Regions from separate parts of the Stutzerimonas sp. CXK-1 genome, predicted to be linked through region 1. Evidence: predicted binding sites of a transcription regulator. Region 1 holds the regulator's gene; each other region holds the start of a gene.
The links. The regulator FliA, encoded in region 1, starts transcription of late flagellar genes. The targets are predictions, from matches to a motif close to CTAAAGTTTNNNNNNNNNNNGCCGNTAA.
Positions count from the first base shown of each region.

Region 1 (7,817 bases):
GGAAGAGGGTGGCGTGATTGCCCTGGTCGGCCCGGCAGGCGTCGGCAAAACCACCACCCTGGCCAAGCTGGCCGCGCGCTACGTGCTCAAGCACGGCGCGCAGAGCATTGCCCTGGCGAGCATGGACAACTATCGCATCGGCGCACAGGAGCAGCTCAAGACGCTGGGGCGAATCCTCGACGTGCCGGTGGTGCAGATCGATCCCGCCAAGCCGTTGGCCAGCTCGCTGGCGTCGCTGGCACGCAAGCGGGTCATCCTTATCGATACCGCCGGCCTTCCGGCCAGCGATCCGACCCTGCGTCAGCAGCTGGCCGCGCTGTCGGACCGAGGCGTGAAGTCACGCAATTATCTGGTACTGGCCGCGACCAGCCAGAGCCAGGTGCTCAAGGCGGCGTGGCACAACTATCGTCGCTGCGGCCTGAGTGGCTGCATCCTGACCAAGCTGGACGAGGCTGGTTCGCTCGGTGATGTGCTGGGGCTCACGATCAGCCAGCATTTGCCGATAGCCTACCTGGCCGACGGGCCGCGTATTCCGGACGACCTGCATCTGCCGCGCAGCCACCAACTGGTCAGTCGCGCTGTCAGTTTGCAGTCGGACGAAGAGCCGAGCGAGGAAACCATGGCGGACATGTTCGCCGGCTTGTACAACGAATCGTCGCGGCGGGCGGGTTGAGCGCGCGCTGGCAATCGAATAAACCTGATGCGTCCGCAAGGCGCATCGTCGGCCCCTTGGGCCTGCTACATATGGGCGTTTGAAGATGGGTATGCATCCCGTACAGGTGATTGCGGTGACCGGCGGCAAAGGTGGCGTCGGCAAGACCAATGTGTCGGTCAATCTGGCACTGGCCCTGGCCGATCTCGGTCGCCGCGTCGTATTGCTCGACGCCGACCTCGGCCTGGCCAACGTCGATGTGCTGCTGGGTTTGACCAGCAAACGCACGCTGGCCGATGTGATCGCCGGTGAGTGCGACCTGCGTGACGTGCTCATCCAGGGGCCAGGCGGCATCCGCATCGTGCCGGCCGCCTCCGGTACCCAGAGCATGGTCCAGCTCTCGACCCTGCAGCATGCCGGTCTGATCCAGGCCTTCAGCGAGCTGGGCGATGAGCTCGATGTGCTGATCATCGACACCGCCGCCGGTATCGGCGATGCCGTGGTGAGCTTCGTGCGTGCCGCCCAGGAAGTCTTGTTGGTGGTCACCGATGAGCCGACGTCCATCACCGACGCCTATGCGCTGATCAAGCTGCTCAATCGCGACTACGGCATCAGCCGCTTCCGTGTGCTGGCCAACATGGCCCACGCGCCGCAGGAAGGCCGCAACCTGTTCGCCAAGCTGACCAAGGTCACCGAGCGATTTCTCGATGTCGCGCTGCAATATGTCGGCGCGATTCCCTACGATGAGTCGGTGCGCAAGGCCGTGCAGAAGCAGCGCGCCGTCTACGATGCCTATCCTCGGGCGAAGTCCTCGCTGGCGTTCAAGGCCATTGCGCAGAAGGTCGATACCTGGCCATTGCCTGCCACCCCGCGTGGGCACCTGGAGTTCTTCGTCGAGCGACTGATCAATCCAGGCACTGCCGGGAACCACGAATGAAAACTGCCGGATCCGCTATGTATTACAGCAAGGCACACGAAAAGGATGCGCAATATCGCCTGATCGATCAGTACGCCCCGCTGGTCAAGCGCATCGCCTACCACCTGCTGGCCCGCCTTCCGGCGAGCGTGCAGGTCGACGACCTCATCCAGGCAGGGATGATCGGGCTGCTGGAAGCGGCAAAGAAATACGACTCGGGCAAGGGCGCCAGCTTTGAAACCTACGCCGGCATCCGCATCCGCGGCACCATGCTCGACGAGGTGCGCAAGGGCGACTGGGCGCCCCGTTCGGTGCACCGCAACTCGCGCATGGTCAGCGAGGCGATCCGCGGCATCGAAGCCAGAACCGGGCGTGACGCTAAAGATCACGAGGTTGCGGCCGAACTTAAGTTGAGCCTCGACGAGTACTACGGGATTCTGGGCGATACGCTTGGCAGCCGGCTTTTCAGCTTCGACGATCTGCTGCAGGAAGGCGAGCACGGCGAACTGAACGAGGATGCCGGCAGCGCGCACCCGGAACCCTTCCGCGACCTCGAAGACGAGCGTTTTCAGCAGGCCCTGGCCGATGCCATCGCCAATCTGCCCGAGCGGGAAAAGCTGGTGCTGTCGCTGTATTACGACGAAGAGCTGAATTTGAAAGAAATCGGTCAAGTGCTGGGCGTCAGCGAATCGCGCGTAAGCCAGCTGCATAGCCAGTGTGCCGCGCGTCTGCGGGCGCGCCTTGGCGAGTGGCGTGCCGCCTGATCGACTGTATTGCTGCGAGACGTGCTCGGTTGCCGAGATTTTGGAATTACGGAGGTCGACTTGGACAAGAACATGAAAATCCTCATCGTCGATGACTTCTCGACGATGAGACGCATCATCAAGAACCTCTTGCGTGATCTGGGGTTCACCAATACGGCCGAGGCCGACGACGGCACCACGGCCTTGCCGATGCTCAAGAGCGGCAGTTTCGATTTTCTGGTGACTGACTGGAACATGCCCGGCATGAGCGGCATCGACCTGCTGCGCCAGGTGCGTGCCGATGAGCGCCTCAAGCATCTGCCGGTACTGATGGTCACCGCTGAAGCCAAGCGCGATCAGATCATCGAAGCGGCCCAGGCCGGGGTCAACGGCTATGTGGTCAAGCCCTTCACCGCCCAGGTGCTCAAGGAAAAGATCGAGAAGATCTTCGAGCGCGTCAACGGCTGAAGCAGCAACGCCGCGAGGGCACTATGACGCAAGCAGATCAAAGCCTGGCAGAGTTCGAAGCGACTCTGAAGGCCAACGCCCCCAAGTTGATTGAAAGCCTGCAGCAGGGTCGTTTCGACGAAGCGACGCAGATGTTCAATGAGCTCAGCCAGGCGCGCAACCACAGCCTTTATCAGGAAGTCGGCAAGCTCACCCGCGAGCTGCACAACGCCATCGTCAAGCTCGAGATGGATACCTGTGCCACTGGCGGCGATCCGTCACCGATCACCGATGCCACCGACCGGCTCTCCTATGTCGTGGAAATGACCGAGAAGGCCGCCAATCGCACCATGGACCTGGTGGAGGAGTCCGCGCCGCTGGTCAACTACGTGAGCTACGAGGCCCAGAGCCTGACGGCGGACTGGCAGCGCTTCATGCGCCGCGAAATGGACGCCGACCAGTTCCGCAGCCTGGTCAAGCGCATCGACCAGTACCTCAAGCGCAGCATGAACGACGGCAGCCTGTTGTCGCAGAACCTGAGCGAAATCATGCTTGCCCAGGACTTCCAGGATCTGACCGGACAGGTCATCAAGCGCGTCACCCGACTGATCACCGAGCTCGAAAGCAACCTGCTCAATCTCGTCTTGATGGCGGGCCAGGTGGACCGTGTTGCAGGCATCCAGCATGACCGCGATGCCATGCGCGCCGAGCAAGAGAAGAAAAAACAAGAAAAATCACCGTCCAACGGTGAAGGTCCGCAGATGCATGCCGATAAGCGTGAGGACGTCGTGTCGGGACAGGACGACGTGGATGATCTGCTTTCGAGCCTGGGTTTTTAGGGGAACAGGAATATGAGCTTCGACGCCGATGAAGAAATTCTCCAGGACTTCCTGGTAGAGGCCGGCGAGATTCTCGAATTATTGTCTGAGCAGCTGGTGGAGCTGGAAAGCAGCCCCGATGACATGGCCCTGCTCAATGCGATCTTTCGCGGGTTCCACACCGTCAAGGGCGGCGCAGGCTTTCTGCAGCTGCACGAGCTGGTCGAGTGCTGCCACGTTGCCGAAAACGTCTTCGATACGCTACGCAAGGGCGAGCGCCGCGTAGATTCCGAGCTGATGGACGTAGTGCTGCAGGCCCTGGACTCGGTCAACGCCATGTTCAATCAGGTCCGCGAGCGCGTCGAGCCGACCCCGGCATCGCCCGAGCTGCTGGCCGCGCTGTCGCGGCTGGCCGAGCCGGCAGGCGCCGAAGAGGCCGCACCGGCGGCCGAACCTGCTCCCGAGCCGGTCGTAGCGGCTGCCGAGGACTCGGTAGATAACGAGTACGAGCAGCTGCTCGATGCGATCCAGGCGCCGGCGGCCGAGCCGACGGCCGAGTCGGGCGCAGCTCCTGATGAGATCACTGACGACGAATTCGAAGCGCTGCTCGACCAGCTGCACGGCAAGGGCAGCTTCAGTGGCGCTTCCGAGGCCGCGCCGGCTGGCACGGCGCCCGCTGCCGCAGCCCCCGAGCCGGCATCCGACGAGATCACCGACGACGAATTCGAAGCGTTGCTCGACCAGCTGCATGGCAAGGGGCAGTTCGCCCCGGACGCTGAAAAGCCGGCCGCGCAGCCAGGCAAGCCGGTCGAACAACCGGTTGCAGCCGCGAGCGAAGCCACCGGCGGCGAGCACATCACCGACGACGAATTCGAGGCGCTGCTCGATCAGCTGCACGGCAAGGGCAAGTTCGAGCCTGCCAGCGCGAGTTCCAGCGCCGCCGAGGCGACGCCGCCAGCGGCACCGGCCAAGCCCGCGGAAAAAGCCACCAAGCCGGCGGCGGCCAAGGCGCCGGCGGCTGCTCCGACACGCGCCGAGGCACCAGCCCGTGGCACGCCTGCCGCGGCGAGCGCCACGGCGGAGAAACCGGCCAGCGAAGCGGAAACCACCGTGCGGGTCGATACCGCACGCCTGGACGAAATCATGAACATGGTCGGCGAGCTGGTGCTGGTGCGTAACCGCCTGGTACGCCTGGGTGCCAGCAGTGGCGACGAAGCCATGGCCAAGGCCGTGTCCAATCTCGACGTGGTGACGGCCGATCTGCAGAGCGCGGTGATGAAGACGCGCATGCAGCCGATCAAGAAGGTATTCGGTCGCTTCCCGCGCCTGGTCCGCGACCTGGCGCGCAGCCTGAAGAAAGAGATCAACCTCGAGCTGGTCGGTGAAGAGACCGACCTCGACAAGAACCTGGTCGAAGCGCTGGCCGATCCGCTCGTGCACCTGGTGCGCAACGCGGTCGACCACGGCATCGAGACTCCCGAGGATCGCGAAGCCGCAGGCAAGCCGCGCACCGGCCGGGTAGTGTTGTCCGCCGAGCAGGAGGGTGACCACATCCTGCTGATGATCACCGACGACGGCAAGGGAATGGACGCCAATGTCCTGCGCGCCAAAGCTGTCGAAAAGGGCATGCTGGACAAGGATGCCGCCGATCGCCTGAGCGATCTGGAATGCTACAACCTGATCTTCGCCCCGGGCTTCTCGACCAAGACCGAGATTTCCGATGTGTCCGGCCGCGGGGTCGGCATGGACGTGGTGAAGACCAAGATTTCCCAGCTCAATGGCACGGTGAACGTCTTCTCGACCAAGGGGCAGGGCTCGAAGGTCGTGATCAAGGTGCCGCTGACGCTGGCGATCATGCCCACGCTGATGGTCATGCTTGGCAACCAGGCATTCGCCTTCCCGCTGGTCAACGTCAACGAGATCTTCCACCTCGACCTGTCGCGTACCAACGTGGTCGATGGCCAGGAAGTCATCATCGTCCGGGACAAGGCGCTGCCGCTGTTCTACCTCAAGCGTTGGCTGGTGCACGGGGCGGCGGACGAGGAGCAGGGCGAGGGGCATGTCGTCATTCTCAGCGTCGGCAACCAGAGCATCGGTTTTGTCGTCGACCAGCTCGTCGGGCAGGAGGAGGTGGTGATCAAGCCGCTGGGCAAGATGCTGCAGGGCACGCCTGGCATGTCCGGCGCCACGATTACCGGCGACGGACGCATTGCGCTCATCCTCGATGTTCCCAGCATGCTCAAGCGCTACGCGCGTAGGGCCTGATCAGTAGGGCGGGGGTCTGCGGACCACCGCCGCTAGGAGTGTTTATGGCAGTCAAGGTCCTGGTGGTGGACGACTCCGGCTTCTTTCGCCGGCGCGTCACCGAAATCCTCTCATCGGACCCCGCAATTCAGGTCGTCGGCACCGCGAACAACGGCCGTGAAGCCATCGACCAGACGATGGCACTCAAGCCCGACGTCATCACCATGGATTACGAGATGCCGATGATGGACGGCATCACCGCGGTACGTCAGATCATGCAGCGTTGTCCGACGCCGGTCCTGATGTTCTCCTCGCTGACGCACGAGGGCGCGCGCGTCACGCTCGATGCGCTGGATGCCGGCGCCGTCGACTACCTGCCGAAGAACTTCGAGGACATCTCGCGCAACCCGGAAAAGGTCAAGCAGCTGCTCTGCGAGAAGGTGCACACCGTCTCGCGCAGCAATCGGCGCTACAGCGGCCTGGCCCACTCCAGCCATGCTGCGCCGATGCCGGCTGCGCGCAGCTCGAGTTTTTCTACGTCTGCCGCAAGCCCGGCGCGCAGCGCCAGCGCTGCGCCGGGCGCGACTGCCGCGAGCCCGAAGCGCAAGGCCTACAAGCTGGTTGCCATTGGAACTTCGACGGGTGGGCCGGTGGCGCTGCAGCGCGTGTTGACTCAGTTGCCGTCCAGCTTCCCGGCCCCGATCGTGCTGATCCAGCATATGCCGGCGGCCTTCACCAAGGCGTTCGCCGATCGCCTCGACAAGCTCTGCAAGATTCGCGTCAAGGAAGCCGAAGACGGTGACCTGCTGCGTCCGGGGCTCGCGTTGCTGGCGCCAGGCGGCAAGCAGATGATGGTCGATGGGCGTGGCTGTGTGCGCATCCTGCCCGGCGACGAGCGGCTGAATTACAAACCCTGCGTGGACGTGACCTTCGGCTCGGCCGCCAAGGCCTATCACGACAAGGTTCTGGCCGTGGTGCTGACCGGCATGGGCGCCGATGGTCGTGAGGGAGCGCGCCTGCTCAAGCAGAGCGGCAGCCAGGTCTGGGCGCAGGATGAGGCAAGCTGCGTGATCTATGGCATGCCGATGGCCATCGTCAAGGCGAACCTCAGCGATGCCGTGTACGGCCTCGACGACATCGGGCGCCATCTGTCCGAGGCCTGCATCTAGATGAAGGCGGTTCTCTAGATGGATGTGCTCAGCCTTATCGGGCTGACCCTCGCGTTTGTTGCCATCGTCGGTGGCAATTTTCTCGAAGGGGGGCATGTCTCGGCGTTGCTCAACGGGCCAGCGGCACTGATCGTGATCGGCGGCACGCTCGGCGCGGTCCTGCTGCAAACCCCGGTGGCGGTGTTCATGCGCGCGGTGAGCATGGTCGGCTGGATCTTCTTTCCGCCGCGGATCGACATGATCGGCGGCATTTCCCAGGTGACCGGCTGGAGCAATACCGCGCGCAAGGAAGGATTGCTCGGCCTCGAGCCGGTGGCGGAAACCGAAGCCGATCCCTTTGCGCGCAAGGGACTGCAGCTGCTGGTCGACGGCGCGGAACCGGAAGTCATCCGCGGCGTGTTGGAGGTCGATCTGTACACGCAGGAGGCACGTGACCTGCGTGCCGCGAAGGTCTACGAGAGCATGGGCGGCTATGCGCCGACCATCGGCATCATTGGCGCGGTCATGGGCCTGATCCATGTCATGGGCAACCTGGCAGACCCGAGCCAGCTGGGTAATGGCATTGCGGTCGCCTTTGTCGCCACGATCTATGGGGTGGGCATGGCCAACCTGTTGCTGCTGCCTATCGGCAACAAGCTCAAGAGCCTTGTGCAGCGCCAGACGACCTACCGTGAAATGCTGCTCGAAGGCGTGCTGTCCATCGCCGAAGGCGAAAACCCGCGTTCCATCGAGATGAAGCTGCAAGGCTTCATCGACTGAGGCGATCACCATGCCACGCCGTCGCGCTGCCGAGGAACACGAAAACCACGAACGCTGGCTGGTGTCCTA
Region 1 covers NZ_CM173217.1:2,569,204-2,577,020, reverse strand. Annotated here, with positions in the region: gene flhF (flagellar biosynthesis GTPase FlhF) at 1-673, shown strand, start outside; gene fleN (flagellar synthesis regulator FleN) at 759-1,589, shown strand; gene fliA (RNA polymerase sigma factor FliA) at 1,607-2,332, shown strand; gene AC0KXH_RS12045 (chemotaxis response regulator CheY) at 2,405-2,779, shown strand; gene AC0KXH_RS12040 (protein phosphatase CheZ) at 2,803-3,597, shown strand; gene AC0KXH_RS12035 (chemotaxis protein CheA) at 3,610-5,841, shown strand; gene AC0KXH_RS12030 (protein-glutamate methylesterase/protein-glutamine glutaminase) at 5,886-6,989, shown strand; gene AC0KXH_RS12025 (flagellar motor protein) at 7,008-7,748, shown strand; gene motD (flagellar motor protein MotD) at 7,759-7,817, shown strand, end outside.

Region 2 (7,817 bases), 880 kb from region 1:
TGGGCCCGATGGCGTCCCAACCGTTCTTGATCTCAGACAGCAACGATGCCACTTCGTCGAGCTTGCTAACGTCATTATGGCGACTGGCCTCGAACAGGCGCATCGTCATATATTCGTAAAGACGTTCGAGATTCTCAGCCAGCTCACCCCCGGCCTCCTTGTCCAGCACGTCGCGCAGCCCGCCGATGATGTTGATCGCCTTGCCGATCAGCACGCCTTTCTCAGCATAGGCCTCGCGCTCCATGGCGCCCTTGGCCTGGGCGATACGATCCAGCCCGCCCTGCATCAGCATCTGGATCAAACGGTGCGGATCGGCCTCGCCTACCTGCGCCTGAACGCCAACCTGCTGGTACTGCTTCATTGCTGCCATTGCGTACATTTGGATGGCCCCTCGCCAGATCAATCACATGCTCGGGTTATCGGTCGCAAATGGCCAGACTTGAGCGCCGCGGACAAACAAAAAGACCGCCCAACGGCGGTCTTCACTACATGCCTCCAGGTTAGTTCTTGGAGTTGTTGGCTGCCCAGGGCAGGTTCTCCAGCGACGCCAGAAGGCTGCTTGAGGTATTGGCGAGCTGGCCCACCAGCAGGTCCATGGCGTTGAACTGTTTGAACAGGCGATCCTGCAACGAGGTGATACGACGGTTCAGGTCTTCCTTCTGCTTGTCGATGCCGGAGATCGTCTCGGTCATCACCTTGTTGCGCTGTTCGAGAATGCCGCCCGTTTCGGTATAGGGTTTCAGCTTCTCGTCCAAACGTGTAGCAAGGCCTTTCTCGCCAGTAAACAATGCAGGCAGCTCGGTAAAGTTGCTGTCCATAACCTTGCTCAACTTGGCATCGTCGATCTTCAACGTGCCGTCTTTCTGCGTGGTAATGCCCAGGTCAGCCAGCGCACGGAGCGCGCCGTCACCCTGTACATTGGTCAATTCGCTGCGAATCGTCCCCAACAACGTTCGCGCCGTAGCATCCCCTACCAGCGCTCCGGTAACAGGCGCCTTGCCGTCACCCACGCTTGTAACCCTGGTCTGCGCGTTGATCACGCCGATCAGCTTGTTGTAGCTGTCGACAAAAGACTGGATCTGCTTCTTAACGCCTGCCTTGTCTTCTGCAACACTGATGGTCAACGGTTCGTTATCTGCCGTTTTAGCCTTGAGATCGAGCATGACACCATCGATGGCGCCATCGATCTTATTGGTCTTGCTGGTCACCACCATACCATCGACGGTTATCTGGGCACTTTGAGCCACTTGCAGCGCCTTTGGCCCGGGGTTTGCCGCATAGGCAGCCAGCGCATCTTGATACTGCGCCGCGGTCAGGCCGTCCGCTTCGGGTTTCTGGACTAGAGCGCTGGTTTCAAGATCAGTCAAATCGAAACGACCCGCAGCAGGATCTGACGAAGTGGCCTGAACGGTAATATCCTCACCCTTACCCGTTGCTGTACTGCTCAGCACAAGTCGAGCACCGGTGTCGTCCGTAACGATTGTGGCAGACACGCCGAGTTCTACGCCGGCCTTGTTGATCGCGTCGCGAATACCGGCCAAGGTGTTGTTGCTCTCGTCGACGTCGATGTTCAGGGACTTGTCCTGCTGGCCCACCTTTACCGTCAGCGTCCCGCTGCCGAAAGTCGCCGGCTGATCCACCGAGTTCTCGAACGACCGCAATGCAACCTTGCTGCTCGTCGCTAAGCTTTTCACCTCGACCTGATAACTGCCCGCGCCCGCCTTGGTACTAGCGGTAATACCAACCAGGTCGGACTTGCTCGACGTAGCCGAGCGAGCCTGGAACAGCTCCGGCTTGTTCAATCCGCCCAGCGCTGTTTGAAACTCACTGATCGCGCTTTTCAGCGCACCGATGGCGGTGATCTGCGTAGTGGTTTTCTTTTCAAGGTTGGCCAGCTGGGTTTCCTTGGGCGCACGCTCGGCAACGACCATGTTCTTTACGATGCTGTCGATATCGATGCCCGAACCAATACCTGTTACGCCTGCCATAGCCTCACCTCGTCAAATTAACCACACAACACATCACGACCAAAAAGCAAACAAGAACCGTGCCGTCAGGCCGTAGCCTCGAACAGCAGACTTCTCATTTCATCCAGGCGCTCGGCCAGCCGCAGAATATCCTCGGACGGAATCTGCCGCACCACCTTGCCCGAATCGCCATCGAGCACCTGCACCACTACCTGGCCGGTGGAGTTGTCGACACTGAAATTCAGATCGCGCTGCAGCGTTTGCATCTGCGTGCGAATCCGTTCTACCGCCTCGCCAACATCCAGTTTCTGCTCAGGCTTGCCGGCTTCATTCTCTGCACCAGACGACGAAAGCCCAGCCTCCGAACGGGAGCTGGGCATCGCAGTGTTGCCAGAGGATGACGCAAGGGAATTGAGCGCAATTCTTGCGACTTCCATGGTTCACCTCTCAATGGACAAACGGGGCGGAAAATCACCCCATTCATCACGCTCGGCTTACTGGAGCAGACTGAGTACAGCCTGCGGCAGCTGCTTGGCCTGGGCAAGGATTGCGGTGCCGGCCTGCTGCAGGATCTGGTTCTTGCTCAGTGTTGCAGTTTCTGCGGCAAAGTCGGTGTCCTGGATACGGCCGCGGGCTGCGGAGACGTTTTCACCGATATTCTGCAAGTTGGCAATAGTATTTTCGAATCGGTTTTGAATTGCACCGAGATCAGCCCGCTGAGAGTCGACCAATTTAAGCGCGTCATCGATAACTTGTATCGACTGCTGAGCAGCATCTTGCGTGTCTAACTTTAGCGCTGACACATCAGTTTCTGTAGTTTCAACTGCCGTCCCGCCAGCGGTCAGGCCTAACGCGGTCAGCGTATTGGTGCCATTATTTGCCCCTGCCTCAACCTGAATGTTATTTCCGGAGTCAAGCGTGAGCTTGGCTCTTGTCGTGGCTGCGGCGAAACCACCGACAGGAGTAGCGCCGATTGTAATGTCTTTATCCGAAGTTAATTCAAAATTAGTCCCATTTACTTCAGCTTTGACACCGACCCCTGCGTTATTAATGGCGTCAGCTATATCAGTCATAGTCGCGCCACTAGCGATGGCTACAGCGACACCATTAATGTTTAACGTACCAGCACTTGTTGGAGCAGTATAGGCAGCTGTAACTGCAGCTTCCGATTTGGCAGTGACTCCGACCCCTGCTCGATTGATTTCTTTAGCAGCATTGAAAGCAAAATCTTTGTCGCCTTCTGAAACACTGATCTCTGTGCCATTTATTTTTACCGAACCATCAGCAGCCAGCGCCGCTGTAGGTGATCCCGTCACACTTGCTTTGCTGTGGGAGCCCTTTAAAGATGCGGCATCCATCTTATCAACCGTGATGCTAATAGTTTCGTTAGCATTTGCCCCTACTTGGAAGCTGACAGTGCCCAGCGTGCCATCCAGTAGCTTTTGACCACCAAAGGTGGTCGTTTCACTGATGCGGTTTAGCTCACTTTTCAGCTGCTGCATCTCTTTGTCGAGCGACGTACGATCCTCGTCGCTGTTGCTACCATTCGCTGACTGAACAGCTAGATCACGCATGCGCTGAAGCAGGTTAGTGGACTGCTGAAGGGCTCCCTCTGCAGTTTGAGCGAGAGAGATGCCATCGTTCGCGTTACGCACCGCAACACCCAGGCCATTGATCTGGCTGGTCATACGGTTGGAGATTTGCAGGCCAGCAGCGTCATCCTTGGCGCTATTAATACGGCTACCGGTGGACAGACGCTGCATGGAAGTTTGCAGCGCATTGGAAGAATTGCTGAGGTTGCGCTGAGTATTCAGCGAAGCAATGTTGGTATTGACAGTAAGAGCCATGATGAGCCTCCAAGGGCGCTGGTTACTTTGGTTTGCCTGAGCTTGCGACTCCGGGCCGGCTGTTGCCCAGGCACCCATTGAGTTCGCATTCGATTAGCTTATCGGCGCCGTTTGGGTTGGCTTTAGGGCAGATTCGAACTTTTTCGTGAGCCCGGTACCGCTCCAACGCTACGCCAGCGCATCCAAACTGCGGACTTGCTTGACTAGCTTCTCGGGTGAGGCGGGGAAAACTTTAGGGAAATGCCGAAGCCGTTTCCCTGACTTGGAGTCGAAGGAAGGTCGCTCACTGCGGGTGGACTTTGCTAGACCATCCGCGGCCAAGGCCGCTCCCACAGGTTCGGCGAAACATTTTGGGAGCAGGTTTGATGGCGAAGCTCGCTGGGATGAGGCGTTGCTGACGTGCTATGAACCAAGCTGTGCGAGACGCTCGAGGAATTGCGCTTCGTCGAGCACCGCCACGCCGAGTTCGTTGGCTTTGGTGAGCTTCGAGCCCGCGCCTGGGCCCGCTACTACGCAGTTGGTTTTGGCGGATACGGACCCGGCGACCTTTGCCCCCAACGCCTCCAGCCGCGCCTTGCCTTCATCACGACTCATGGTTTCCAGCGTGCCGGTCAGTACCCAGGTCTGACCGGCCAGCGGCAGGCCTTCGGCGGCTTTCCGCTCGCTCTCCCAGTGCATACCGAAATCCCGCAGCTGGGCTTCGATAGCGCGGGCGCGTTCAGCGTTCTCGGGTTTGTCGAAGTAGTCGCGCAGGGAGCGTGCGGCCTTTTCGGTGAGGCGCTCTACCTGACGCAGGTCGAGCCAGTCGGCGGCGATGATTGCCTCGAGCGAGCCGAAACGCTCTGCCAGGCGCTGCGCACCGGTGCGGGCGATATGAGGAACGTTGAGCCGGTCGAGCAGATCGGGCAGTGTCGCGCAGGCGGCGAACTCCGGATGCACGTCGCCCTCCTCCTGTGGTTCGACGCCGCGTTCGCGTAGCAGCGCGATGACCGTGCGGTTGTGTTCGTCCTCGAAGAAGCTATGGATCTCATGAGCGACTTCCAAGCCGACATCGGGCAGGTAGACGAGCACGTCCGGCAATGCCCGGCTGATTCGCTCTAGGGAACCCAGCGCACGTGCCAGCAATTTGGCGGTTTCCTCACCGACGTCTGGGATACCGAGGGCGTAGACGAACCGCGCGAGACTCGGTTTGCGGCTGGCATCGATTGCGTTGAGCAGGTTACGCGTGGAAATTTCGGCGAAACCTTCCAGATCGATGACCTGCTCATGGGTCAGGCAGTAAAGATCCGCCGGCGATTTGACCAACCCCCTATCGACCAGCTGCTCAACGATCTTGTCGCCCAGGCCGTCGATATCCATCGCTCGGCGCGATACGAAATGGATGATCGCCTGCTTAAGCTGAGCCTGGCACGCCAGCCGGCCGACGCAGCGGTAGATCGAGCCTTCGCTGACCGATTCACGGCCCTTGCTGCGCTTGATCAGCTGGGTACGCTCCACGGCGGAACCGCACACCGGGCACTGCTCCGGCACATGCACGGCGCGCGCGTCGACCGGGCGGCGTTCGGCGATTACGCCGAGAATCTGAGGGATCACGTCGCCTGCACGGCGCACGATCACCGTATCGCCGATCATCACGCCCAGGCGCGACACTTCGTCCATGTTGTGCAGCGTCGCGTTGGAAACCGTAACGCCCGCCACCTGCACCGGCTTCAACCGGGCGACCGGGGTGATCGCGCCGGTACGGCCGACCTGGAATTCCACATCGAGCAGTTCGGTGATTTCCTCCCGCGCGGGAAACTTGTGGGCGATGGCCCAGCGCGGCTCGCGCGCCCGGAAGCCCAGCTCACGCTGCTGCGCGACCGCGTTGACCTTGAACACCACACCGTCGATTTCGTAAGGCAGCGCGTCGCGCTTTTCACCGATGGCGTCGTAATAGGCGCGGCACTCGGCGACGCCCTTGGCCAGTTTCAGCTCTCGACTGATGGGCAGGCCCCAACCTTTCAAGGCCTGGAGAATACCGATGTGCGTGTCAGGCAGTTCGCCGTCGCTGCGGCCGACGCCGTAGGCACAAAGTTCGAGCGGACGGCTGGCAGTGATCTTCGAATCCAACTGACGCAGGCTTCCAGCAGCGGCGTTGCGAGGATTGGCGAAGGGTTTGCCGCCGCTTTCCAGCTGTCGCGCGTTGAGCGCTTCGAAGCCGGCCTTCGGCATGTAGATCTCGCCGCGCACCTCGAGTACCGCAGGCCAGCCACTGCCATGCAGCTTCAATGGAATGTTGCGTACGGTTCGCACGTTGGCGCTGATGTCCTCACCCGTGCTGCCATCGCCCCGGGTGGCGCCGCGCACCAGATGACCGTTCTCATAAAGCAGGCTGACCGCCAGACCATCCAGTTTGGGTTCGCAGCTGTACTCGACCACAGCGTCATCGCCGAACAGGTCGCCCGCCGGCAGATCCAGCCCTTCGCGCACGCGGCGGTCGAAATCGAGCAGATCCTGCTCCTCGAAGGCGTTGCCCAGACTCAGCATCGGCACTTCGTGGCGCACCTGACCGAACGCCGCCAGCGCCGCGCCACCGACCCTCTGGGTTGGCGACTCGGGTGTCACCAGCTCCGGGTGCTCCGCCTCGAGCGCCTTGAGCTCATTGAACAGACGGTCGTACTCGGCATCGGGAACGCTGGGTTCGTCGAGCACGTAGTAGCGGTAGTTGTGGGCGTCGATTTCGCTGCGCAGTTCGGCGATGCGCTCGGCGGCGGTTTGAGCGGAAGGCATAGGACGGAGCCGTGACTGGGGCTGTGCTGATTCAGACCGCATCAGCGCGCCTTGGTTGATAGGGAAAGGCGTCGGATTCTAGCCGAATGCGACCGGGAAGGCAGGTCTGCGGGCACCTGATCGGGCATAGGCAATAGGGCGGGAAAAACGGCAGCGGAACGGTGACAGGCGCCGCGCCAATAGGGTTGGCGGGCTGAATCCGACTCGAAGAAGCGCCCCGATTCAGCGGCCGCTGGGCTGAAGGGCCGCTCCAGGGATGTAGCGCCGAATGATCGGCCGGGGCGAGCCGGCCCGGCAAACGCGGCACCGAGCGCAAGGCCCGGTGCAAGGGAGATACTCAGCGTTGCTTGAGTGTCATCTGTCGGCGCTCGAACTCCACGATACGCTGGCGATAGTGCTCGATGGTCTGAGCGGTCAATACGCTGCGTTGGTCGTCCTTGAGTTCGCCGTTGAGCTCCGAGGCAAGCTTGCGGGCCGCCGCGACCATGACATCGAAGGCCTGTTTGGGATGTCGCGGCCCAGGCAGGCCAAGGAAGAAACTCACGGCCGGAGTGGTGAAATGGTCGATGTCATCGAGGTCGAAGGTACCCGGCTTGACGGCATTGGCCATCGAGAACAGCACCTCGCCATTGCCCGCCATGCTTTCGTGACGATGGAAGATGTCCATTTCACCAAAACGCAGCCCGCTCTCGAGGATGTTCTGCAGCAAGGACGGCCCACGAAAGCCGCCCGGATCGCGCGCTAGCACGTTGATCACCAGGACTTCCTCGACCGGAGACTGATCCCGCGCGACTTCCGGCCCCTTCTCGGACTCGTCGTCCTCCCCGACCACGGGGTCGAGCAAGGTTGGCACCGGCTCTTCGGCCGCAAAATGCAGATCACCCTGACGCGGCTCCTTGTGGCGGCGCTTGGCGGCCGGCTCACGGATGCCCTCGCGCGCGTTGACGGCAGGCAGATCGGTCTCGTTCAGTTGGGGCTCGTTGTTGCGATTGACGACCCGCGCCGGCCCGAGCAGTTCGTTGGAGTCGTCATCGACGTCCGGAAGATTGGCGAGGTTGCGGTCCAGCTTGAATTTCAGCTTGCCCTTGCCGCCGCGCATGCGGCGCCAGCCGTCAAAGAGTATCCCGGCGATGACGATGATGCCGATGACGATCAGCCACTCGCGCAGACCGATATCCATTAATCCTCTTACCCCTGAATCCGATGATAAAGACGCGAAATATCAGGCATTCCA
Region 2 covers NZ_CM173217.1:1,686,884-1,694,700, reverse strand. Annotated here, with positions in the region: gene fliS (flagellar export chaperone FliS) at 1-379, opposite strand, end outside; gene fliD (flagellar filament capping protein FliD) at 501-1,988, opposite strand; gene AC0KXH_RS08040 (flagellar protein FlaG) at 2,054-2,347, opposite strand; gene AC0KXH_RS08035 (flagellin) at 2,462-3,814, opposite strand; gene ligA (NAD-dependent DNA ligase LigA) at 4,217-6,583, opposite strand; gene zipA (cell division protein ZipA) at 6,921-7,763, opposite strand.
Region 2: AC0KXH_RS08035 (flagellin) is a predicted target of FliA. The motif match lies at 4,023-4,050, and genes of this name have one in related genera.

Region 3 (7,817 bases), 1.1 Mb from region 1:
CAGCCCTGAATGTCGAGCCGCTGGCCACGCTGCTGCTCGGCTGGCTGCTGCTGGGGCAGGCGCTGGAGCCGATCCAGCTCGTCGGCGGGTTGATCGTGGTGTGCGCCATCGTCCTGCTGACCTACCGCCGCGGCTGATCGTCGAGTTCGCAGCGCCCTGCGCGGCAGCGGTTGGCCCGGTGCAGCGGGTCTTCCTGCATGAGCTTGCGGGTCACGCCGTTGGTCCAGCCAAAGCCGTCCTGCAGGGGGTATTCGCCGCCGCCGGCATGTTCGGTACAGGGGCGCAGCACATATTTCTCCACCAGTTTGTTCTCGCGTTCGAACAGGTGGCTGACGATCGTCAGCCAGCGCTGCTCGATGTCCAGCGCCAGCGACTGGTGGCCGTAGCGCTGCAGCCCGCGGATGGCCATCCATTGCAGCGGCGCCCAGCCGTTGGGGCTGTCCCACTGCTCGCCGCTACCGAGCACCTCGGTAGTGCGCAGACCGCCCGGCGCCAGCAGGCGCTGCCGCACGATGTCAGCCACCCGCGCCGCCTGGTGCCCATTGGCCAGCTCGACGAACAGCGGCACCAGCGTGGCGGCGGTCAGGTTGTCGCGCGGCTGCCGACGCACCCAGTCATAGTCGAAATAGGCCCCGCGGGTGTCGCTCCAGAGGTAGCGATCCATCGCCTGGCGGCGCGTCTCGGCCTGTGTGGCGAACACCTCGGCGCAGGCATGCTGGCCGCGTACCGCGCTGAGGCGGGCGATCTGCCGTTCGAGCTTGTAGAGAAAGGCATTGAGGTCCACGGGCAGGATGCAGGTGGTGCGGATGCTGTCGAGCCGGTAAGGGTCGTCGAGCCAGCGCGAGGAGAAATCCCAGCCCGACTCGGCGCCGGCCCGCAGATCGCGGTAGACCTCGTAGTGCGGGCGAGCGGAGCGACCCGCGGTTTCCACGTCCTCGCGGTAGGACTCCTCGCGCGGCGTGTCGCGTTCGTCCCAGTAGCGGTTGAGCAGGCTGCCGTCGGCCAGCCGCACGCAGCGCCGGTGCGCCTGGCCGGGCTGCAGCCCCTCGCCGCCGTGCATCCAGAAAGCGTGCTCCTTGCGCAGCTGCGGCAGGTAGTTGCTGGCGCGGTGCACGCCGGTTTCCTCGAAGAGGTCGGTCATCAGCGCGAACACCGGTGGTTGCGAACGCCCCAGGTAATAGGTGCGGTTGCCGTTGGGCACATGGCCGTAGGTGTCGATCAGGTAGGCGAAGTTGTCCGCCATGGCGCGCAGCAGCTCGCAATGCCCGCTTTCGTCCAGGCCGAGCATGGTGAAGTACGAATCCCAGTAGTACAGCTCGGTGAAGCGACCGCCGGGCACCACATAGTCGTAGGGCAAGGGCAGCAGCGAGGAGTACGGCGGATGTTCGCGCGGATGGCGGGTCAGCACCGGCCAGAGGCGGTCGATGTGTTCGCTCAGGCTGTCGTCCGGGTTGGCGACAAAAGCCTTGTGCGGCAACTGGTAGAGGCTGAAGTTCTCGGCGACGAAGCGCGCCAGGTCGAAGCCCGGTGTGCCGGTACAGGCGCGATAGTCCTCGAGAATCTCCTCCGGGTGACGCCGCGGTGCGCAGTCGACGAAGGTCTTGCTGTCGGCGAAGACCCGCTGCATCTGCACGGCGACGAACAGCTCCTGGTAACGATCGGCCGGCGACAGCGTGTCGGCCGCCGAGACCGTCGAGAGATCATGGGCGAAGGGGTGAGAGGAATCGCTTTCGGTCATTGCTCGCTGTAATTCCAAAGCAGGCCGCCATCGATCACCAGTGTAGCCCCGGTGATGTAGTCGGCTTCGGGCGAGGCCAGAAAGGCTACCGCGCCGGCCACGTCTCGCGGCTGTCCGAGCCGCCGCGCAGGGATGTTGTCGAGCAGGCCGGCGAGTTTCTCCGGCTGCTGCATCAACGCGCTGTTGATCGGTGTTTCGATGGCGCCCGGAGCGATGTTGTTGACGGTAATGCCCAGCGGCGCCAGTTCGACCGCGAGGTTGCGCATGAGCATTTTCAGCCCGCCCTTGCTCGCGCAATAGCTGCTGAAGTTCGGGTGCGGCAGCTCTTCGTGAACCGAACTGTTGTTGATGATGCGCCCGCCATGGCCGACCTCGCGCACGTGCCGGGCGAACGCCTGGGACAGAAAGAACGGCCCGCGCAGGTTCACCCCGAGCACCTGGTCGAAGTCGCTTTCGCTGGCCTCGAGGAAGGGCGCATGCCTCTGGATGCCGGCATTGTTGACCAGGATGTCCAGCCGGCCCATCTGCGCCACCGCTTCGCGGATCAGCCAGCGGCACTGCTCGGCGTCAGCCACATCGGCAGCCAGCACGCAGGCGCGACGGCCCTCGGCACGCACCCGCTCGGCGCTTTCACGTGCATCCTCGTCATCGTCGCGGCCGTTGATCACCACGTCTGCACCGGCCTGCGCCAACCGTATCGCGATACCGCGGCCGATGCCCTGGGTGCTGCCGGTCACCAGCGCGACTCTGTTCTCGAGGGTCATGGTCTATCTCCAGGCCTGTCGGACGAGCGAATGATGAAGGTGAGACGAGCGCGACCAGCCCGGCGTTCCGTCGAACCCGCGCCGCAGGGTTTCGACAGCGTGTCGGGGGCCGCCGGTGTTTGCCGGCGGACGCTTCCTCCGCCTGCGACAAAGGCGCACAATGAACGGCTTTTCCGCTGCCCGAGAAGGCTCTCATGGCAACCGCCGATCTGCGCAAAGGCTACCTGCTGGGGCTCGTCACCTTCGGCATCTGGGGCATGTTCCCGCTGTACTTCAAGTCCATCGAGCGCTTCGCCGCACTGGAGATCGTCACCCAGCGGGCGATCTGGTCGGCGCTGTTCGGCACCCTGGTGCTGCTGCTCTGGCGCCACCCCGGCTGGCTGCGCGAGCTGCTCGAGCATCCACGGCGCATCGGCGTACTGGCGATCTCCAGCCTGCTGATCGCCACCAACTGGCTGATCTATGTCTGGGCGGTCAACCATGGCCACATGGTCGAGGCCAGCCTGGGCTACTACATCAATCCGCTGGTCAACGTGCTGCTCGGGCTGGTGATCCTGCGCGAGCGCCTGCGCCCGTTGCAGTGGGTGGCGGTCGGCCTGGCCGCCACCGGAGTCTGTCTGCAACTGCTGCGCCTGGGTGAGTTCCCCTGGGTTTCCATGGCACTGGCGCTGAGCTTCGGCACCTATGGTCTGCTGCGCAAGCAGGCGCCGGTGGCGGCGCTGCCGGGGCTGGTGGTCGAGACCTGGCTGCTATTGCCGGTGGCGCTCGGCTGGCTGCTGCTGTTCGGCAGCGGGCCGAGCACCGAGCCGGCCTTCTGGACCACGCCCGAAGCGCTCTGGCTGATGGCTGCCGGACCGGTGACTCTGGTGCCGCTGCTGTGCTTCAACGCCGCGGCGCGCCACCTGCCCTACTCGACGCTGGGCTTCCTGCAGTACATCACCCCGACCTTGCTGCTGATTCTCGCCGTGCAGCTGTTCGACGAGCCGTTCCCGGCCGAACGCCAGGTGGCGTTCTTCTTCATCTGGACCGGGCTCGCCGTCTACAGCATCGACACCTGGCGGCTGATGCGCCGGGCACCGGTCACTCGGCCGGCTGCAGGCTGAGCTCGACCATCAGGTCGTCGGCAAGGGTCTCCAGGCGCTGCTGCAGCTGCTCCAGCGCGAGCTCCGGCGGCACCGCCAGCCGGGCGTCGGCGTGGAACAGCAGTTCGCTGCTCATTGGCGCCGGCAGCACATCGGTGTCCAGGCTTTCCAGGTTGACGCCGTGTTCGGCCAGCAGGCGCGTGATGTCGCGCACGATGCCCGGGCGGTCGTTGCCGACCAGTTCCAGCTGGATCTGCTGCCAGCCGGGGGCCGGCTGCGTGCCGCTGGGCGCCAGCAGCACGCGAATGCCCTGCGCCTGCAGCGCCTGCAGCGCCGCACTGAGGTCGGCGTGCGCTTCCGGCGGCACGGCCACGCGCAGAATGCCGGCGAACTGCCCGGCCATGCGCGACATACGGCTCTCCAGCCAGTTGCCACCGTGAGCGGCGACGCACTGCGCCAGGCGCTCGACGAGTCCGGGCTGATCCTGGGCGATGACGGTAAGCACGAGATGGTCCATCGGGGGCTCCTTGGCTCGGGAAAAAAGGGCCTCATAGGTATAGCAGCCCAGCGCGCCTGGCCGGGCGTTGCGCTACCGACGGCGGACTGCTTTTCGCAGCGGCTTCATGTAGTATCCGCCGACCCGGACTACAAGAAATGTTTTGTCCGTTTGGATAAAAGAACCAAGAGAGGCGAGTAATGACTGAGCGCGTTCAAGTCGGTGGCCTGCAGGTCGCCAAAGTCCTGTACGACTTCGTGAACAACGAAGCGATTCCCGGTACCGGCATCGATGCCGCCGCCTTCTGGTCCGGCGCCGACCGCGTCATCCACGACCTGGCCCCGAAGAACCGCGCCCTGCTCGCCAAGCGTGACGAACTGCAGGCCAAGATCGACGCCTGGCACCAGGCCCGCGCCGGCCAGGCCCACGATGCCGCCGCCTACAAGGCCTTCCTCCAGGAGATCGGCTACCTGCTGCCCGAGGCCGAGGACTTCCAGGCCACCACCGAGAACGTCGACGAAGAGATCGCCCACATGGCCGGCCCGCAGCTGGTGGTGCCGATCATGAACGCGCGCTTCGCCCTGAACGCGGCCAACGCGCGCTGGGGCTCGCTGTACGATGCCCTGTACGGCACCGACGCCATCTCCGAGGAAGACGGCGCGACCAAGGGCCCGGGCTACAACGAGATCCGCGGCAACAAGGTCATCGCCTACGCCCGCGCCTTCCTCGATGAAGCCGCGCCGCTGGAAAGCGGCTCGCACGTCGACTCCACCGGCTACCGCATCGAAGCGGGCAAGCTGGTCGTTTCGCTGAAGGATGGCAGCACCACCGGCCTGAAGAACCCGGCGCAGCTGCAGGGCTTCCAGGGCGATAGCAACGCCCCGCAGGCCGTGCTGCTGAAGAACAACGGCATCCACTTCGAGATCCAGATCGACCCGGCAAGCCCGATCGGCCAGACCGACGCGGCCGGCGTGAAGGACGTCCTGATGGAAGCGGCGCTGACCACCATCATGGACTGCGAAGACTCCATTGCCGCCGTCGATGCCGACGACAAGACCGTCGTCTACCGCAACTGGCTCGGCCTGATGAAAGGCGACCTGGTCGAGGAGCTGGAAAAGGGCGGCAAGCGCATCACCCGCGCGATGAACCCGGACCGCGTCTACACCAAGGCCGACGGCCAGGGCGAGCTGACCCTGCATGGCCGCTCGCTGCTGTTCATCCGTAACGTCGGCCACCTGATGACCAACGACGCCATCCTCGACAAGGACGGCAACGAAGTGCCCGAAGGCATCATGGACGGCCTGTTCACCAGCCTGATCGCGGTGCACAACCTCAAAGGCAACACCACCCGCAAGAACACCCGCACCGGCTCGATGTACATCGTCAAGCCGAAGATGCACGGTCCGGAAGAAGTGGCCTTCGCCAGCGAACTGTTCGGCCGCGTCGAGGACGTCCTCGGCCTGGCGCGCAACACGCTGAAGATGGGCATCATGGACGAGGAGCGTCGCACCACGATCAACCTCAAGGCGTGCATCAAGGAAGCGCGCGAGCGCGTGGTGTTCATCAATACCGGTTTCCTCGACCGCACCGGCGACGAAATCCACACCTCCATGGAAGCCGGCCCGATGGTGCGCAAGGCTGCGATGAAGGGCGAGAAGTGGATCAGCGCCTACGAGAACAACAACGTCGACGTCGGCCTGGCCTGTGGCCTCAAGGGCCGCGCGCAGATCGGCAAGGGCATGTGGGCCATGCCTGACCTGATGGCCGCGATGCTCGAGCAGAAGGTCGGCCACCCGCTGGCCGGTGCCAACACCGCCTGGGTCCCGTCGCCGACCGCCGCGACCCTGCACGCCATGCACTACCACAAGGTCGACGTGCAGGCGCGTCAGGCCGAACTGGCCAAGCGCGAGAAGGCGTCCATCGACGACATCCTCACCATTCCGCTGGCAAAAGACACCAACTGGAGCGAGGAAGAAAAGCGCAACGAGCTGGACAACAACTCGCAGGGCATCCTCGGCTACATGGTCCGCTGGGTCGAACAGGGCGTCGGCTGCTCCAAGGTCCCGGACATCAACGACATCGCGCTGATGGAAGACCGCGCCACCCTGCGCATCTCCAGCCAGCACGTGGCCAACTGGATGCGCCATGGCGTGGTGACCAAGGATCAGGTGATCGAAAGCCTCAAGCGCATGGCGCCGGTGGTCGATCGTCAGAACCAGGGCGACCCGCTGTACCGCCCGATGGCGCCGGACTTCGACAACAGCGTGGCCTTCCAGGCCGCCCTGGAGCTGGTCCTCGAAGGCACCAAGCAGCCCAACGGCTACACCGAGCCGGTCCTGCACCGCCGCCGTCGCGAGTTCAAGGCCAAGAACGGTCTGTAACCCGCCAAGCCGCTGCAGAAAAAACCGCCCTTCGGGGCGGTTTTTTTATGCCCGTAATCCGCCCAGCGGTCCTCAAGTTCACCCTGTTACAACCGATAACGTGACCCGAATAGCGTTTTCGGTCACACTTGCGCCGCCAAAGTAGCATTTGGCCATCAACGTGCTCTTCCTGGTACCCGTAGCCCTGCACTGGAGTTAGCTGCATGCTGAAGAACCTCTCGCTGACCGCCAAGCTTTCCCTGGTCCCGGCCGTCGCCCTGCTCGGGCTCGTGCTGTATGTGGTCTACACCTCGCTGCAGCTCTCGGCGACCGACTCGCGCCTGGTCCTGCTGGAGACCCGCAGCTACCCGACCCTGGAAAAGGCCGACGCGGTGATCTTCCAGTTCTCCCGCGTGCCGGCGTTGCTGAACAATGCCGTGGCGGCGGGCGAGCCCGGCGTGCTCGACGAAGCGCGCGACGTGCTGCAGCAGATCGACAGCCAGCAGCAGGCCTTGGCGTCGCTGGTGAGCGAGCAGCGCCAGCAGCATCAGGCCCTGAGCGACTGGCGCAAGGCCGTGCGCGACTATGCCGACAATGCCCTCGCCGCCTCTTCCAAGCTGATCGACAGCAGCGCCTCGTTCGACGACCTGCGTCCGAGCCTCGATCGCATGGCCAGCGATCTGGCGCAGGCGCAGAAGCTGGGCAGCGATTTCCGCGCGCAGGCCTACGCCGATTTTCAGCAGACCCTGGTGCAAACCCGCGCAGCCAACGCCAACACCACGCGACTGGGCATCATCCTCAGCCTGGGATTGGTGTTTCTGGTCAGCCTCGGCGCCTGGCTGGTCATCCGCAGCGTGATGGTCAACATCCGCGGGGTGATCGCCTCGCTGCAATCGATCGCCCGCGGCGACGGCGATCTGACCCAGCGCGTCAATGTCGAGTCCAACGACGAGATCGGCGCCATGATCGAGCTGTTCAACAGCTTCCTCGACAAGCTGCAGCGCACCATCAGTCAGATCATCGAGGCCGCCGACCCGCTGGGCCAGGTCTCCAAGGACCTCTACCAGCTCACCCAGGGCTCGGAGGAAAACGCCAAGTCGCAGCAGCATCACACCGACTCGATCAGCCGCGACATCCTGACCATGACTGGCAGCATCCAGGAGGTCGCGCAACGTTCACGGCAGGCGTCCGACGAGGCCAATTCTGCGGCGCTTCAGGCGGCGACCGCACGCGAGCACATCGGCAGTCTTTCGACCGGCATCAACGACCTGGGCGACAGCGTGATGGACGCGGTCAAGGCCATGGAACAGTTGGAGGAAGAAACCCAGGAGGTCGGCTCGGTACTGACGGTGATCCGCAGCATTGCCGAACAGACCA
Region 3 covers NZ_CM173217.1:3,694,766-3,702,582, forward strand. Annotated here, with positions in the region: gene AC0KXH_RS17595 (EamA family transporter) at 1-137, shown strand, start outside; gene treF (alpha,alpha-trehalase TreF) at 122-1,738, opposite strand; gene AC0KXH_RS17605 (SDR family NAD(P)-dependent oxidoreductase) at 1,735-2,502, opposite strand; gene rarD (EamA family transporter RarD) at 2,697-3,605, shown strand; gene AC0KXH_RS17615 (glycine cleavage system transcriptional repressor) at 3,583-4,101, opposite strand; gene AC0KXH_RS17620 (malate synthase G) at 4,281-6,461, shown strand; gene AC0KXH_RS17625 (methyl-accepting chemotaxis protein) at 6,665-7,817, shown strand, end outside.
Region 3: AC0KXH_RS17625 (methyl-accepting chemotaxis protein) is a predicted target of FliA. The motif match lies at 6,533-6,560, and genes of this name have one in related genera.

Region 4 (7,817 bases), 810 kb from region 1:
TCTCGATGGCCTCGGCGCTGATCGGCAGCAGCCCCTGCTGATAGGCGAAGCCGAGCAGGAACAGGTTGGTGGCGATGCTGTCGCCCAAGAGCCGCGTGGCCAGGCGGGTGGCATCGACGAAGTGGGTCTTGTCGGCGCCGACGGCGTCGCTGATCGCCTGGCGCATGGCCGCGCCGGGCACCTGGGCGTCCGGGTTGCGAGTGAACTCGGCGGTGGCGGACTCGTGGCTGTTCACCACGGCATTACTGATCTGCTCGTTGAGGCGGGTCAGCGATTCATCGCCCGCCGCGACGATCAGGTCGCAGCCCAGCAGCAGGTCGGCTTCACCGGCGGCGATACGCACCGCGTAGATGTCGCTCTGCTTAGCGGCGATGCGCACGTGAGTGGTCACCGGGCCGAATTTCTGCGCCAGACCGGCCTGGTCGAGCACGGTGCAGCCCTTGCCTTCCAGGTGCGCGGCCATGCCGAGCAGCGCGCCGAGGGTGGTCACGCCGCTGCCGCCGACGCCGGGAATCAGCACATTCCATGGCCGCTCCAGCGACGGATGCTGCGGCTCGGGCAAGGTCGCCGCCTCGATACCGCCAGCCACCGCTTCGGGCTTGCGCAACCCGCCGCCATGCACGGTGACGAAGCTCGGACAGAAGCCCTCGACGCAGGAGTAGTCCTTGTTGCAGGCGTTCTGGTCGATCTCGCGCTTGCGGCCCAGCTCGGTTTCCTTCGGCAGCACCGACAGGCAGTTGGACTTCTCGCCGCAGTCGCCGCAGCCCTCGCACACCGCAGCATTGATGAACACGCGCTTGGCCGGGTCTTCCAGCTTGCCGCGCTTGCGCCGACGACGCTTCTCGGTGGCACAGGTCTGGTCGTAGATGATCACCGAGACGCCTTTGAACTCGCGCAGCTCACGCTGCACCGCATCCAGTTCGCGGCGATGGTGGAAGCTGGTGATCGGCGCGAAGGTATCGCGGGTCGGGTACTTGTCCGGCTCGTCGCTGACCAGAGCAATGCGCTTGACGCCCTCGTGGAAGATCTGCCGGCTGAGCTGGTCGACGCGCAGCTCGCCGTCGATGGGCTGGCCGCCGGTCATGGCCACGGCATCGTTGTAGAGAATCTTGAAGGTGATGTTGACGCCGGCTGCCACTGCCGCACGCACCGCGAGGCTGCCGGAGTGGAAGTAGGTGCCGTCGCCGAGGTTCTGGAACATGTGCGGGGTGTCGGTGAACGGCGCCTGGCCGATCCAGTTGACGCCCTCGCCGCCCATCTGGGTAAAGGTCTCGGTGCGCCGGTCCATCCACTGCACCATGTAGTGACAGCCGATACCGGCCGAGGCGCGGCTGCCCTCGGGCACCTTGGTGGAGGTGTTGTGCGGGCAGCCGGAGCAGTAGTGCGGGGTGCGCACGGTGCTGTAGCTGCGCGCGGCCAGGGCCTTTTCCTTGGCATCGAGGAAGGCCAGGCGGGTCTGGATGCTGTCGCTGGTGTAGATCGGCGCGAGGCGCTTGGCGATCACCCGGGCGATCATCGCCGGGGTCAGCTCGGAGAGATTCGGCAGCAGCGAGTTGCCCTGCTCGTCGAACTCGCCGACCACCCGCGGACGCTTGCTGACGGGCCAGTTGTAGAGCTGCCCGGTGAGCTGGTCCTCGATGATGCTGCGCTTCTCCTCGACCACCAGAATCTCGTCCAGCCCCTGGGCGAACTCGTGCACCGAGACCGGTTCCAGCGGCCAGCTCATGCCGACCTTGAGCACCCGCAGGCCGACCGAGGCGCACAGCGCTTCGTCCAGGCCCAGGTCGTCCAGCGCCTGACGCACGTCGAGATAGGACTTGCCGGTGGTGATGATGCCAAGCCGCGGGTTCGGCGAATCGAGCGTCACCTGGTTCAGGTTGTTGGCCCGGGCGAAGGCGCGCGCGGCGTAGATCTTGTACAGGTTGAGGCGCTTTTCCTGAGCCAGCGGCGGGTCCGGCCAGCGGATGTGCACGCCGTCCTCGGGCAGATCGAAATCTTCCGGGATACGCGTCTGCACGCGCAGCGGATCGACTTCCACCACAGCGGAGGAGTCGACGTTCTCGGCAATGGTCTTCAGGGCCACCCAGCAGCCGGAGTAGCGCGACAGCTCCCAGCCGATGATGCCGTAGTCGAGGATTTCCTGAACGTTGGCCGGATTCAGCACCGGAATCGAGGCGGCGATGAAGGCATGCTCGCTCTGGTGCGGCAGCGTCGAGGATTTGCAGCCGTGGTCGTCACCCGCCAGCAACAGCACGCCGCCCTTGGGCGACACACCCGCCGCATTCGCATGCTTGAACACGTCGCCGGCACGGTCGACGCCCGGCCCCTTGCCGTACCACATGGCGAACACGCCATCGTACCTGGCGCCGGGGAACAGGTTGGTCTGCTGGCTGCCCCACACCGCGGTGGCGGCCAGCTCTTCGTTGACGCCCGGCTGGAAGTGGATGGCGTGTTGCTTGAGGTAGTCGCGGGCTTCCCAGAGGCTCTTGTCCAGCCCGCCCAGTGGCGAGCCGCGATAGCCGGAGATGAAGCCACCGGTGTTCAAACCACGGGCCTGATCACGCTGATGCTGCAGCATCGGCAAGCGGGTCAGCGCCTGGGTGCCGGTGAGGTACAGATGACCGGTAGCAAGCCGGTACTTGTCGTCCAGACGGATCTCGGCCAGAGACATGGGGCGCTCCTAATTTGTTGTTATCGGAGTCAGGGTGGTCGCGTTCGGCGCCACCCGCCTTTTTCGCGGCAGGGGATCGCCCCGCCGGCACGTGATTACAGTCTGGCCGTGACGAGGGGAGATTTTCTTTCTACTTTTGCGCTAGAACCACGTTCGCTTGCATGAACGATTCGCCGACAACAACAAAACTGGAATGAACATGCAGACCCCGCTGAGCACCGTCGACCGCAAGATCCTCCGCCTGCTGCAACACAACGCTGACCTGTCGGCCGCCGAGATCGCCGAAAAGGTCGAGCTCTCGCAGTCGCCCTGCTGGCGACGCATCCACCGCATGCAGGAAGAAGGGCTGATCGAGCGCAAGGTCGCCCTGCTCAACCCGAAGAAGCTCGGGCTGAACATGACGGTGTTCGTCAACATCAAGCTCTCCGCTCACGGGCGCAGCAACCTCGACGAATTCGAGCAGGCCGTGGTCGGCTACCCCGAGGTGCTGGAGTGCCACACCATGGCCGGCGAGTCGGACTACCTGCTCAAGGTGGTGGCGCGCGATATCGACAGCTACGAGCGCTTCCTGCGCGACCAGCTGCTGCAGCGCCCACACGTGCAGGAAGCGCACTCGCACATCGCCATGAGCGAGGTGAAGCGGACCACGGAGCTGCCGCTGGATTGAGCGGCCGCTGCCGCTTGTAGGAAAGATTTAAGGTCCCGGCCCTGCCGGTCGATATTACGGGCGATGCCTGTCGCCCCAGGCAGCCCCTTCGACGCCCCACCCTTCCATTGCCCATCGGCAGCCTTCCTACTGCCGGGAGTTCCAGAGCATGCTCGCCAATATCCGCATCGGACAGCGCATCGCGATCAGTATCGTGCTGCTGCTGATCGTCACCGTCACGACCCTGACCGCCCTGTTCTTCAGCCGCTTCGAAAGCCTGCTGGCCGACGCCGAGCGCCGCGAGCTGCGTGGCATCTTCGACAACGTCAGCAGCACCATCGCCGCCGAAAGCCTCACCGCCGAGCGGCTCGCCGCCCTAGTGGCGAGCATTCCCGAGGTGCAGCAGGCGATGGCGGACGATGACCGTGAACGACTCTCGGTGCTGTTCGTGCCGGGCTATGCGATGCTGGCGAACGACTATGGCCTGACCCAATTCCAGTTCCACAAGGCACCGGCCACCTCCTTCCTGCGCGTGCACAAGCCGGCGCAGTTCGGTGACGATCTTTCCGCGATCCGCCAGACCATCGTCGACACCAACGCCCGCCAGACGCCGGTGCGGGGTGTCGAGTCCGGCGTCGCCGGCCTGGGCATTCGCGGGTTGGTGCCGATCAGCCATCAGGGCCGGCCGGTTGGCTCGGTGGAGTTCGGCCTGTCCTTTGGCCAGGCGTTCTTCGACGCCCTCAAGGCGCGCTACCACGTCGATGTCGGCCTGGTGCTGCGCGAGGCCAACGGCAGCTTCAAGCCCTTCGCCACCACATTTGGCAGCGCCCTGGTCAGCGATGAGCAGCGCGGCCAGGCGCTCGCCGGCAATGACGTGATCTTCCAGGCCGAGGCCGACGGCCAGCCGGTAGCGGTTCTGGTATCGGCGGTCGAGGACTTCTCCGGCAAGCCGCTGGGCGTGCTGGAAGTGGCGATGGACCGCACCCGCTACGCCGATGCACTGGCCTCGATGCGCAACACCGCACTGGTCGTCGCCGGCATCGCGCTGGCCATCGGCCTGCTGGTCGCGGCCCTGGTGGCGCGCGGCATCGTCAGCCCGATCCGGGTCGCGGTCGATGCGATGCGCGACATCGCCGCCGGTGAAGGCGACCTCACTCGGCGCTTGGAACAGCGCGGGCGCAACGAGGTAGCCGAGCTGGCCGGTGCCTTCAACCTGTTCGCCGAGAAGGTGCGCCGGCTGGTCAGCGAGGTGGCCGGCTCGACGACGCAAGTGGCCGCCGCGGCCGAGGAAATGTCGGCGATCACCGACGAGTTCAACCGCGACGTCGCACAACAGCGTCACGAGATCGAGCTGGTGGCCACGGCAATGAACGAGATGACCGCCACCGTGCAGGACGTCGCGCGTAACGCCGCACTGGCAGCCGAATCGGCCCAGGCCGCCGATGAGCAGGCCCAGCAGGGCCAGCAGGTGGTGCAGCAGACGGTCAGCTCGATCGAAAACGTCTCGGCCGAGGTCGAGCGTACCGCTGCCGCCATCCAGCGCCTGGAGGCCGACAGCCAGAGCATCAGCGCCGTGCTGGACGTGATCCGCGGCGTCGCCGAGCAGACCAACCTGCTGGCGCTGAACGCTGCCATCGAGGCGGCGCGGGCTGGCGAACAGGGCCGCGGCTTCGCCGTGGTGGCCGACGAGGTTCGCACGCTCGCCTCGCGCACCCAGCAGTCGACCGTGGAAATCCAGCAGGTGATCGAGCAGCTGCAGGCCGGCGCGCGCGACTCCGCCGCGGTGATGCTGCAGGGCCGTGCCCAGGTGGAGGTCAGCGTGCGCCAGGCCCAGCAGGCCGGTGACTCGCTGAGCGGCATCACTGGCGCGGTCACCCGCATCAGCGACATGAACACCCAGATCGCCAGCGCCGCCGAGCAGCAGAGCGCGGTGGCTGACGAAATCAGCCAGAACGTGGTGAACATCAATCAGGTGGCCGATCGCGTCACCGAATCGGCCGGCCAGACCGCGCAGGCCAGCAGCCAGCTCGCGCATCTCGCGGTGGGCCTGCAAACGCTGGTCGGGCAGTTCCGCTACTGAGCGGCGGCGCCGGCGCGAGCCGGCGCTAGTCCGCAGGCAATCCCTCCACCCGTGCGCCCGGGCCGATGGCGTGCTCGGCGAACCAGCCCTGGTTCACCTCCAGCGCATAACGCGCCGGCGCTTGCGAGCAACGGATCTCGGTGCTCAGCGGCTCGAGGTCGATCAGATCGACGATCCGCCCGGCGTCGTCGATGAACGCCGCCGACAGCGGCAACGGCGTGTTCTTCATCCACAGGCAATGGCGCCCGGGGCGCTCGAAGCGCAGCAGCATGCCGGCGTCGGCCGGCAGCTCGGTGCGCGCCATCAGCCCGCGCGCGCGCGCGAGGTCGCTGGCAGCCAGCTCCACCCGCAGCGTTTCCCCACCGATGCGCAGCGCCAGGCGGTCCTGCGCCAGCGCGGGCGGCAGCTCCCAGAGCAGAGCGGTCGAGACGATCAGCCAAGCCAGTGCGCGCATGCCATGAACCTTTGACGAACCCGGGGAACGGCGATCCTCGCGCCGCACTCAATAACCGAAGCGGGCACGCCCGCCATGGACAAGAACAACAAACGAGGACCTTCCGATGCTCAACAGAATAACCGCCGCCAGCGTCTACCTGGTGCAGCGTTTCCTGCCCTCGCCCTTCGTCTTCGCCATCCTGCTGACGCTGATCGTGCTGGTCGCCGCGATGCTCGCCACCGGCCAGGGGCTGACGGCGATGGCGCAGCACTGGGGCAACGGCTTCTGGAACCTGCTGGCCTTCACCATGCAGATGTCGCTGATCCTGGTCACCGGCCATGCCCTGGCCCGCGCGCCGGCGATCAATCGCCTGCTAGACCGCATGGCCCGGGTGCCGCAGTCGCCCGGGCAGGCGATCATTCTGGTGACCCTGGTGGCGCTGGCCGGTTCCTGGATCAACTGGGGCTTCGGCCTGGTGATCGGCGCGGTGTTCGCCCGCGCGCTGGCCCGCCAGGTACGCGGCGTCGACTACCCGCTGCTGGTCGCCGCGGCCTATTCGGGCTTTCTCATCTGGCACGGCGGTTTTTCCGGCTCGATCCCGCTGTCGCTGGCCAGCGGCGGCGCGGACCTGGCGAAGATGACCGGCGGTGCGCTGAGCGAAGCCATCGACGTCGGCCAGACCATGTTCGCCTCCTACAACCTGATCATCATCGCCGTGCTGGTGGTCGGCCTGCCGCTGCTCAACTGGGCGATGCAGCCCAGGCAGCCGAAGCAGGTCGACCCGGCGCTGCTGAAGGAGCCGGAAGCCGACGCGGTGCCACGCGAGACCGCCGTGCAGCGCCTGGACGACAGCCGCATCCTCGGCCTGGTCGTGGTCGCGCTGGCACTGCTGTTCTTCTACCGCTACTTCAGCGAGAACGGCCTGGCGCTGAGCCTGAACATCGTCATCTCGATCTTTCTCTTCGCCGGCCTGCTGCTGCACGGCACGCCGGAGCGCTATATGCGCGCCATCGAGGAGAGCATCCGTGGCATCGCCGGGATCGTCGTGCAGTTCCCCTTCTACGCCGGGATCATGGGCATGATGGTCGGCGCCAATGCCGCCGGGCTGTCGCTCGGTCGCCTGGTCACCGACCGCTTCGTCGCCTGGTCGACGGCCGACACCTTTCCGGTGCTGGCCTTTCTCAGCGCCGGGCTGGTCAACGTCTTCGTGCCCTCCGGCGGCGGCCAGTGGGCGGTGCAGGGGCCGATCATGCTGCCGGCCGGCGCGGCGCTGGGCGTGCCGCCGCAGGTCACCGCCATGGCGATTGCCTGGGGCGATGCCTGGACCAACATGATCCAGCCGTTCTGGGCGCTGCCGCTGCTGGGTATTGCCGGGCTCGGCGCGCGTGACATCATGGGCTACTGCCTGCTGACGCTGGTCTTCTCCGGCCTGGTGATCGCCGGCGGGCTCTATTTCCTCACCTGACCCTGCCAGGCGCCCGCGCCGGAGTCGCCGGCGCGGGCGCACGGAGCCGCATGAACCACAACCTCAAGGACTACCCGCACGTCCGCCAGCTGGCGATCCGCTCGCTGTTCGAGATCTTCGAGCACTCCAGCGAAGGCACCATCATCGTCGACCGCGACGCCAACATCGTCTGGATCAACGAACGCTACGCGCGCCGCTTCGGCCTCGACAGCCCCGAGCAGGCGATCGGCAAGCCCTGCGAGACGGTGATTCCCGGCAGCCTGCTGCGCGAGGTGGTCAGCACCGGCAAGCCCATGCTGCTGGACATGCTCGACACGCCGGACAGCCCGGTGGTGGTCATGCGCCTGCCGGTGCACGACGACGCCGGGCAGATCATCGGCGCCATCGGCTTCGCCCTGTTCGACGAGTTGCGCGCGCTGTCGCCGCTGCTGACCCGCTATCAACGCATGCAGGAAGAACTGGCCTCGACCCGCTCGCTGCTGCGCGCGCGCCAGGCCAAGTACAGCTTCGCCCATTTCA
Region 4 covers NZ_CM173217.1:3,382,347-3,390,163, forward strand. Annotated here, with positions in the region: gene AC0KXH_RS16090 (indolepyruvate ferredoxin oxidoreductase family protein) at 1-2,671, opposite strand, end outside; gene AC0KXH_RS16095 (Lrp/AsnC family transcriptional regulator) at 2,871-3,338, shown strand; gene AC0KXH_RS16100 (methyl-accepting chemotaxis protein) at 3,487-5,397, shown strand; gene AC0KXH_RS16105 (DUF192 domain-containing protein) at 5,423-5,851, opposite strand; gene AC0KXH_RS16110 (short-chain fatty acid transporter) at 5,958-7,298, shown strand; gene AC0KXH_RS16115 (sigma-54 interaction domain-containing protein) at 7,349-7,817, shown strand, end outside.
Region 4: AC0KXH_RS16100 (methyl-accepting chemotaxis protein) is a predicted target of FliA. The motif match lies at 3,366-3,393, and genes of this name have one in related genera.